Regions from separate parts of the Sphingobium fluminis genome, predicted to be linked through region 2. Evidence: riboswitches for the same ligand, from Rfam matches in the RefSeq annotation. Region 2 holds a riboswitch; the other holds the start of a gene.
What was found. A riboswitch is a leader RNA that binds a small molecule or an ion and turns the genes downstream of it on or off. The one in region 2 is predicted to bind cobalamin.
Positions count from the first base shown of each region.

Region 1: another riboswitch for cobalamin. It lies ahead of WG907_RS05735 (DUF1636 domain-containing protein); the one in region 2 lies ahead of cobW (cobalamin biosynthesis protein CobW).

Region 1 covers NZ_JBBJUK010000001.1:1,094,963-1,099,730, forward strand. Annotated here, with positions in the region: gene WG907_RS05725 (histidine phosphatase family protein) at 1-350, opposite strand, end outside; gene cobT (nicotinate-nucleotide--dimethylbenzimidazole phosphoribosyltransferase) at 351-1,361, opposite strand; gene WG907_RS05735 (DUF1636 domain-containing protein) at 1,358-1,765, opposite strand; cobalamin riboswitch at 1,951-2,138, opposite strand; gene WG907_RS05740 (ABC transporter ATP-binding protein) at 2,159-2,950, opposite strand; gene WG907_RS05745 (FecCD family ABC transporter permease) at 2,944-3,888, opposite strand; gene WG907_RS05750 (ABC transporter substrate-binding protein) at 4,032-4,768, shown strand, end outside.
Region 2 covers NZ_JBBJUK010000005.1:218,461-223,228, forward strand. Annotated here, with positions in the region: gene WG907_RS14510 (MFS transporter) at 1-245, opposite strand, end outside; gene WG907_RS14515 (NAD-dependent succinate-semialdehyde dehydrogenase) at 470-1,924, shown strand; cobalamin riboswitch at 2,004-2,234, shown strand; gene cobW (cobalamin biosynthesis protein CobW) at 2,417-3,454, shown strand; gene cobN (cobaltochelatase subunit CobN) at 3,464-4,768, shown strand, end outside.

The sequences.
Region 1 (4,768 bases), on a different contig from region 2:
GACCAGCGCTCACCGCGCGGGGGCGGATTTTCGTCGGGATCATCCCAAAACGCGCCGAGCGTGGCGGCATCGATATCCTGTGACGAAAGCCCGTCCCAATCGCCGAAATTCAGTTCGCGCCAGCGTGGATCGACAGCGACCGGCAGGGCGCGGTCCCCGGCAATCGCTGTCGCTGCATGTTGGGCGCGACGGAGGTCGGAACTGACGATATGATCGATATCGAGATTTAATGCCTGCGCGCGGCAGGACTCGATCCCCGCTGCGGTTGAAGGGATATCGCTATGTCCGATCATCCGCCCCGCTGTTTCGGGGGCGCCATGCCGCAGGAGATGAAGGATGACAGGGGTCATCTAACCAGCCGAAACGGCGGCCTGTGCGAAGGTCGCCATTTGCGCGTGCGCCGCCAGCGCCGAGCGGACCAGGTTCGCAGCTACCGCCGCGCCGCTACCTTCACCAAGCCGCATGTCCAGATGCAGTAACGGCACAAGCCCCAGCGCATCGAGCAGGCGCGCATGACCCGGCTCCGCCGAGCAATGGCCCGCCAGACAGTGCACTATGACACGGGGTGCGATAGGAGCGAGCGGCGCGAGCGCCGCACAACTGATGAAGCCGTCAAGCAGGACCGGCACATGCAATTGGCGCGCGCGTAGCACCGCGCCGGCGATCGCGGCGATTTCGCGTCCGCCGACCCGGCGGAGCGTCTCGAAGGGGGTTAAGGGCGCCGTTCCATGGAAGGCGAGGGCCGCGTCGACAACGTCGATCTTCCGGCGGATTCCGGCATCGTCGACGCCCGTGCCCGGTCCCACCCATGACGCGCCGTCACCACCAAGACTGCGGGCGCAAAGCGCCGCCGCCGCCGTCGAGTTGCCGATGCCCATCTCGCCGACCACGAGCATATCAAGATCGGCGTCGACGCTGGCCGCGCCCGCCGATAGCGCCGTCAGGCATTCGCTTTCCGACATCGCGGGTGCGCCGGTGAAATCGGCGGTCGGCCGATCGAGATCGAGCGCGACAATCTTCAATTCCAGTCCGGCGGCCCCGGCAAGCGCATTGATCGCCGCGCCGCCTGCTTTGAAGTTCCCGACCATCTGCGCCGTGACGTCTGCCGGAAAGGCGCTGACACCGCGTCCCGTGACGCCATGATTGCCCGCGAAGATGACGGCGCGACCATGCTCGACTCTCGGGATGGGACGCGCCTGCCAGCCGGCGAAGAAGATCGCGATATCCTCGAGCCGACCCAGCGACCCGGCCGGCTTGGTGAGTTTCGCCTGCCGATCGCGCGCCTGCGCGATCGCGCCTTCGTCTGGACCGATGTCTTCAGCGAGCGCGGTTTCGAAATCGGTGACTGTCGAAAAGCTCATTCCGCGACGAACCCCGGCGGCGGCGTCCGGGTGATGAAATGCCCCTTCACGCCCGAGGGCCAGTTTGCGAACGGCACGCGGCCATGGTCGCTCGCGGCATAATGGACGGCATAGTCCAGGATCGCTCGGGCGGCCTCGTCATCGGGCGTGAAGCGCCCAAGCACATAGCCGACCTTGCCCGGCGCGCGCAGATGCACCGTACAGAAATCGCTGCATGCGAACAGGCAGGGCATCTCCTGAACGGCAATATCGGCATAGCGAGGGTCCGAGGCCTTGACCGCATGGAGCGCCGAGACGAGTTGAGCGCCCCCACGTTGCCCATCGGCGCGTTCCTTTGCCTCCGACGAATGCCGACAGGTGTTGCAGGCGACGATCGCGGGACCGTCATCGACCGGTTTGAGCATTATCGCTCACCTGAAGCGGCGAAAAGGCTTGAGAACAGGATCATCGAACGGGCACCCAGACAATGAGGCCATGTCTGCGGGGCCATGCTGTTCGCAAAGGCGCGCCCAGCATGGCCTGCGAAAACGCGGCCAACCTTGTCGCCTCTCGGGTTTACCCCCGTCCGCCCGGCACACCCTGTCCGCACGAAGGACGACCGCGACGGGCAGGTCTCCTGGCTCGCGGGTCGATGCCGGTTCGCGCCGCCTTCTCAGGACCTGGGTCCCAATGGCATGATGCGCGTGGCTCACCGCTTACAGTTGCAGGGGCAGCCGGGGCGTTCACCCCGTTCCCATTTTCATCCCCGTAAAGGGAACCTGTCGCAGGCGCGGCCATAAGTCAGGGGATGGGCGGCGTCAATCGGTACGGCGCGGGGCGGTTCTTTCGAGCGGCACGATCACCGGAGACGGGCCGGTCAGGTCGATGCGGGCGCTGATGCCATAGACCGCTGCCAGCCTGTCCGGTGTGAGCACGGCATCCGGCGCACCGTCCGCGACCAGACGGCCGCCCTCCATCAGCAATAGCCGGTCGCAATAGCGGCCCGCCATAGTGAGGTCGTGGAGCACGGTGATCACCAGCCCACCAGCCCGGGCTTCGCGCACCAGCAGGTCCATCACGTCGAGTTGATGTCCCGGATCGAGCGCGGCGAGCGGCTCGTCGGCGATCAGGCCCGGCGCGCCCACGGCAAGTGCCCGTGCCAGCATCGCGCGCGCGCGCTCGCCGCCCGACAATTCGGTGGCGATCCGGTCGCGCAGATGGCCGACATCCGCCCGGTCGAGTGCATGCAGGACCAGTGCCATATCGTCGGCGGACATGTGCGACATGGGACCCAGATGGGGCAGGCGGCCGAGCGCGACCAGCCGCTCGACCGACAGCGGCCAGTGAAGCGTTTGTCCCTGCGGAAGATAGGCGAGCGTTCGAGCGATTATTCGCCGCGCGATATCAGCGATGGGCTGGCCGTCCAGCAGCACCGATCCACCCTGCGCGGGGATCAGGCCGAGCAGCGCGCGAACCAGTGTCGATTTGCCGGCACCATTCGGACCGATGATGCCGATCAGCGATCCGGGCGAGAGCGTCGCGCTCACATCCTGCACGACGGCGCGGTGCCCGAGCCGCACGGACAGGCGATCGATCGTGACGCTCACCATAGCCGCCGCTCCCGCAGCAAGTGGATCAGGAACACCGGCACGCCAAGGAAGGCCGTCAACACGCCCAGCTTCAACTCGTTCTGTGTGGAGATGAGACGAACGGCGATGTCGGCCAGCGTCAGAAGCAGAGCGCCGGCCAGCATCGAAGGCAGCAGGACGGCAGATGGGCTTCGATCGGTCAGCGGCCGGACCAGATGAGGGACGATGAGGCCGATGAAACCAATGGACCCGGACACCGCGACCGCGCCGCCAACGCCAATGCCGACGCCGAGCAGCAGCCGCAGCCGCGTCCGCCGCAGATCGACGCCGAGCGCCTGCGCGCCATCCTCGCCCAGCGACAAGGCGTCGAGTGCGCGACCGTCGAACAGCAGCAATCCAGCGCCCACTACGATACAGGGCAGGGCGATCCAGACATGATCGATCGAGCGGTTTTCGATCGATCCCAGCAGCCAGGTGGTGATTTCCATCGCCGCAAAGGGATTGGATGACAGGTTCAGCGCGAGACTGATACCCGCGCCTGCCATGGTGGAGACGGCGATGCCCGCGAGGATCAGCGTCAACGGGCTTTCCGAACGCCCCGCCAGCGCGAAGAGCAGGACGAGCGCCAGCAGGCCGGTGCCGATCGACAGCGCCGGCAGCATCAGCGGGTTCCATTCGGACAGGCCGAAATAGATCGCGCCCACCGCGCCGAGCGCTGCGGCGTTGGATGCGCCGATGACCGACGGCTCCGCAAGCGGATTGCGGAGATAGCCTTGCAGCGCTGCACCGGCGAGTCCCAGCATCGCTCCGACCATCAGGCCGACGATGACTCGCGGCAAGCGCAGGTCGATCAGGATTGCGGTTGCGACGGGGTCACCATGGCCCGCCAGTACGGCCAGCAGGCGTGCGGGCGCGATGGCGGCCGCGCCGATCGCCAGCGACACGATTGCGGCGAGCATGGCGAGAAGGATCAAGCCGGGAACCAGCGCGCGATGACGGGTGGAAGAGGAAAGTGGGGCAGTCAGCACGGCGCCTCGCACCTCGATCGATCGTCGCGGCTACGCTTGTGTCGCCGGGGTGTGTCGTTATGGATGGCGGCCCTATGCCATGGTTCCCATCCTCGCGCACGGCCTATCTCGCGATAGTCGCCGCCCTGTTGCCGCTCGGGGGTGTCGCCGCCTCGGCTTCGCAGCCGACGGCCCGGCCAACGCGCATCGTCTCGTTCAACATGTGTTCGGACCAGTATCTGCTGGCTCTTGCGGACCCCGACCAGATCGCCGGGCTGACGCGCAATGCGACCAACCGCGAACTGTCGGCGGCAGCCGATAAGGTCGGGCACATCCACATATTGTCCAACGCGGCGGAAGAAGTGATGGCGATCAATCCCGATCTCGTGGTCGGCGCGCCCGCGCGGCGAGGCGCGATGATGGGCGCGCTTGCAGGACAGAATTACCGCACGATCGAACTCAAAAGCGCCGAAAGCTATGCCGATATCGTCGCGCAGATCCGCACGGTCGCAGCGGCGGTTGGCCATGTCGGGCGAGGCGAAGCGCTGATCGCGCGCATGGACCGGGCGCTCGCGGCCTTGCCCAAGGTGGGCAGGGGACGGGTTGCGGCCTATTATCAGCGACGCGGGTTCCTGACCGGCACGGGCACGCTTATCGACGAACTGATGATGCGTGTTGGCCTCATTAATCTCGCGGCTAAACTCGGCAAGCCTGTGCTGTCGCAGATGAGCCTTGAAGAATTGCTGGTCGCCCGCCCCGATTATCTGATCGTCGAGAGCGCGACCGACCGCGTGACTGACCAGGGTACGGAAATGCTGCACCATCCTCTGCT
Region 2 (4,768 bases):
CGGTCGTACATGTCGGCGATCGCGCCCGCCGGGACGGCGAGCAGGGCGATCGGCAGGAAGGTTGCGGTCTGGACCATCGCGACCATGCCGGGCGTCGAGATGTCGGTCATGACCCAGGCCGCGCCGACGCCCTGGATCAGCGCGCCGGTGTTGGAGACGAGGCTTGCAAGCCAGATGTTGCGGAACGTGGAAATGGTGAGCGGCGCGAAGACGCCGGCCTTTTCCGGCGATTGCGGACTCTCCATCGTCATCTCCCCTGGTTTGTCCACCATTGGCTAGCCGGGTGGCAACGGGTTGAGCAAGGTCTCCCGGTCAAGGGAGGTCGCTTTTTCGCCGATCGCGCTGGCCAGCGGGGATGTCCGGCGGGAACATCCGGCCCGCAGGGCCGTAATTGCCGCGACGGCGGCGCATTGTTTCGGCCCGTCAGCGCGCGTACGTCCAGCGCCGGTTCCCGGAGGATTGCCCGATCATGACTTACACCGACTTCCTGCGCCAGCAATGCTATATCGACGGGCAGTGGTGCGATGCCGATGCCGGCGGCGTGATCGGCGTGACCGATCCCGGCAATGGTGCGCGGCTGGGGTCGGTGCCCGACATGGGGCAGGCGGAAACGGTGCGCGCGATCGCGGCGGCGCAGGCGGCGCTGCCCGGCTGGCGTGCGCGCACGGCGGGCGACCGGGCGAAGCTGATGCGGCGTCTGTTCGACCTGATGATGGAGCATCAGGATGCGCTGGGCGAATTGCTGAGCCGCGAACAGGGCAAGCCCTTTGCCGAAGCGAAGGGAGAGATCGCTTATGGGGCGGGCTTTGTCGAATGGTTCGCCGAGGAAGGCAAGCGCGCCTATGGCGAGGTCGTGCCGTCGCACGCGGCCGACCAGCGCATCGTCGTGCTGAAACAGGGCGTGGGCGTGGTGGGCGCGATCACGCCATGGAATTTCCCGACCGCGATGGTCACGCGCAAACTCGCCCCGGCGCTGGCGGCGGGATGCACCATCGTCATCAAGCCGGCATCGGCGACCCCCTATTCCGCGCTGGCGCTGGGCGTGCTGGCTGAACAGGCAGGCATTCCGGCAGGCGTCGTCAACATCGTCACCGGCTCCGCGCGCGCGATCGGCGGCGAACTCACCGCCAATCCGCTCGTGCGCAAGATCAGCTTCACCGGATCGACCGAAACCGGCCGGGGGCTGCTGCGCGCCTGTGCCGATACGGTCAAGAAGGTCAGCATGGAACTGGGCGGCAACGCGCCCTTCCTCGTGTTCGACGACGCCGATGTCGACGCGGCGGTCGACGGCGCGATGATCTCAAAATTCCGCAACAATGGTCAGACCTGCGTCTGCACCAACCGCTTCTATGTGCAGGACGGCATCCATGATGCCTTCGTCGCGAAGCTGGTCGACCGGGTGAAGGCGCTCAAGGTCGGCTATGGCATGGACGAAGGGACGGCCGTCGGCCCGCTGATCGACGAAAAGGCCGTCGAGAAGGTGGAGGAGCATCTCGCCGACGCGCTGGAGGGCGGGGCGACGCTGTTGACGGGTGGGCATCGTAGCAGCCGGGGCGGCACCTATTTCGATCCCACCGTGATTGCGAATGTCGCGCCGGACATGAAACTCGCGCGCGAGGAGACGTTCGGGCCGCTGGCGGGGATCATCCGCTTTACGCACGAGGCCGACGCGATCCGCCTCGCCAATGACAGCGAGTTCGGGCTCGCGAGCTATTTCTACGCCAGCGACCTTGGCCGCGTGTGGCGCGTCGCCGAAGCGCTGGAGGCGGGCATGGTCGGCATCAACACCGGCCTCATTTCCACCGAAGTCGCCCCCTTTGGCGGCATCAAGCAGTCGGGCCTTGGCCGCGAAGGCTCCCGTCATGGCCTCGACGATTATATGGAGATCAAATATCTGTGCATGGGGATCGGCGCTGCGGGCTGACCCGGCAAGGCGGCGAAACAGCATTGGCTTGGGGGCGGTTTTGATCTAGGGCGAGCGCGCAAGGACCGGGTGAAGCCGGCCTTTGCATGATCGCGCCGGTGCCCCTTTCGGGGCTTAATCGGGAATGCGGTGCGGGCGCTCCAAAGCGCCTCAATCCGTGGCTGTCCCTGCAACTGTAAGCGGATAGCGCGATGCACAGGCTCCTCATTCGAGGGGCAGTCACTGGACGGCGCATCGCGCCATGTCCGGGAAGGCGTGCATCAAGCTGTGACCCGCGAGCCAGGAGACCTGCCGGCGCACCGGTCGCTCTTGCCTTGGTCCAGGGGATGGTCATGGCACGGTAACTCTCCGTCTGAGCGACGAACTGTGCGGCTGGGGCTGCACGGTCGCGTGGCTATGGGCGATCTGTCGCGCCCGCCCGTCGTCGCGCGCCGACCGGACCTGTCCGGCAAGCCCCGCCTTAAGTCTCGCTCCGGCGCGCGGGGAGTTTCCATGTCCGACCTGTCAAAGGTGCCGGTCACCATCGTCACCGGCTTTCTGGGCGCCGGCAAGACCACGCTCATCAGCCATCTGATCCGCAATGCCGGCGGTCGCAGGCTGGCGGTGGTGGTCAATGAATTCGGCTCGCTCGGCGTTGATGGCGACATATTGGCGGCCTGCGCGATCCCCGACTGCCCGGCGGAAAATATCGTCGAGCTGGCCAATGGCTGCATCTGCTGCACGGTGGCGGACGATTTCATCCCGACCGTCGAAACGCTGCTCGCGCTCGACCCACGCCCCGACCATATCCTCATAGAAACTTCAGGGCTGGCGCTGCCCAAGCCGCTGCTCAAGGCGTTCGACTGGCCCGCAATCCGCAGCAGGATCACCGTGGACGGCGTGCTGGCGCTCGCCGATGCGGAGGCGGTCGCGGCGGGCCGGTTCGCGCCGGATGTCGCCGCACTCGATGCGCAGCGCGCCGCTGATCCCGGCATCGACCATGAAACGCCGCTGTCCGAAGTGTTCGAGGACCAGCTCGCCTGCGCCGACATGGTGTTGCTGACCAAGGTCGATCTTGCCGGGCCGGAGGGCGTCGCCGCCGCGCGCGCGGTCATCGCGGCGGAATCGCAGCGCCGCGTGCCGGTGATCGAGCTGACCGAAGGCGTGATCGACCCGAACCTGATCCTGGGCCTTTCCGCCGCCGCAGAGGATGATATCGCCGCGCGCCCGTCGCACCATGATGGCGACGACGACCATGAGCATGAGGATTTCGACAGCATCGTGGTCGAATGGGGCGAGATTGCCGATCCCGCCGCGCTGGCCGCGCGGATCGAGTCGTTGGCGCGTGAGCAGAATATCCTGCGGGTGAAGGGCTATGCCGCCGTCGCGGGCAAGCCGATGCGGATGCTGGTGCAGGCGGTCGGCGCGCGGGTGCGGCACCAATATGACCGGCCGTGGCGACCGGATGAAGCCCGGCGCACCACGATGGTCGTCATCGCCGAACATGACCATATCGACGCCGACGCCATTCGCGCGACGCTGCTCGGATAAAAACGCGCGATGCACGTCATCTTCCGCGAAACGCACGGGATGGAGGAAAATGCCGTCCCGCAGGATCTTGGGCAATCGCCCGCGGATCTGGTTGTCCTGTCCTTTTCGGACAGCGATCTGGGGGCGTTCGCGGCGGCTTGGCATCAGGCGCGCGCGGCTGACGCGGCTTTTCCGACGCTCAGGCTCGCCAATCTGGCGGCGCTGGCGCATCCGCTGTCGGTCGATACCTATGTCGAACGCACGCTGGCGGGCGCGAAGGCGATCCTGATCCGGCTGATCGGCGGCACGCCCTATTGGAGCTATGGGCTGCAACAGGTAGAGGCGCTGGCGCGCTCGCGCGGCATCGCGCTGGCGGTGCTGCCTGCCGATGGCTTTGAGGATGCGCGGCTGGACGCGGTATCGACCGTAGCCGTGCCTGAATTGCGCGAGCTGGCGCGGCTGTGCGACGCGGGCGGGGCGGAGGCGGCGTGGGCGGCGCTTGGCGAGTTGGCGCGCGCGGCTGGGCTGATCGATGGGTCGGCGGTGGAGGATGCGCCGCTGCCGATGGTCGGCGGTTGGCATCCCGCGCTCGGCGTGGTCGATCCCGAAACCTTTTCACGCGATCCCGATCGGCCGCTGGTGCTGATCATCTTCTACCGCTCCTATCTGACCGCGCATGATCTCGATCCGTTCGCCGCGCTCCACGCCGCGTGCGAGCGACGCGGGTTCGACGCGCTGTCGATCTTCGCCCCGTCGCTCAAGGCCCCCGAAGCGCGCGAACGGGTCGATCGTTGGGTGCGAAACCTCGGCCCCGCCGCGATCGTCAACGCCACTGCTTTTTCGGCGCGCGGCGAAAATGGTGAAACGCCACTGGACGGCGCGGGCGTGCCGGTATTTCAGCTCGCGCTCGCCACCGCGAGCCCTGCCGGCTGGGCGGAGACATCGCGCGGGCTATCGCCGGCCGACCTTGCCATGCATGTCGTGCTGCCCGAGATCGACGGGCGGATCTTTGCCGGGGTGGCAAGCTTCAAGGAAGCGGGGGAGCGCGATCCCGACCTCGGTTTCGCTCGCACCGTCCACCGCGCGGACTCCGAACGGATCGAAGCGATCACGGCGAAGATTGCGGGCTGGATCGCGCTTGCCCGCAAGCCTGTGGCGCAGCGCTGCGTGGCGCTGATCCTGTCGACCTATCCCGGTAAGCTATATCAGATGGCCCATGCCGTCGGGCTGGACGCACTGGCTTCGGCGAAAGCGATTCTGGCCGATCTGGCGGAGTCCGGCTATGACTGCGCAGTCTCCCCTGATGTTCCCCGGCGAAAGCCCGGGTCCAGGAGT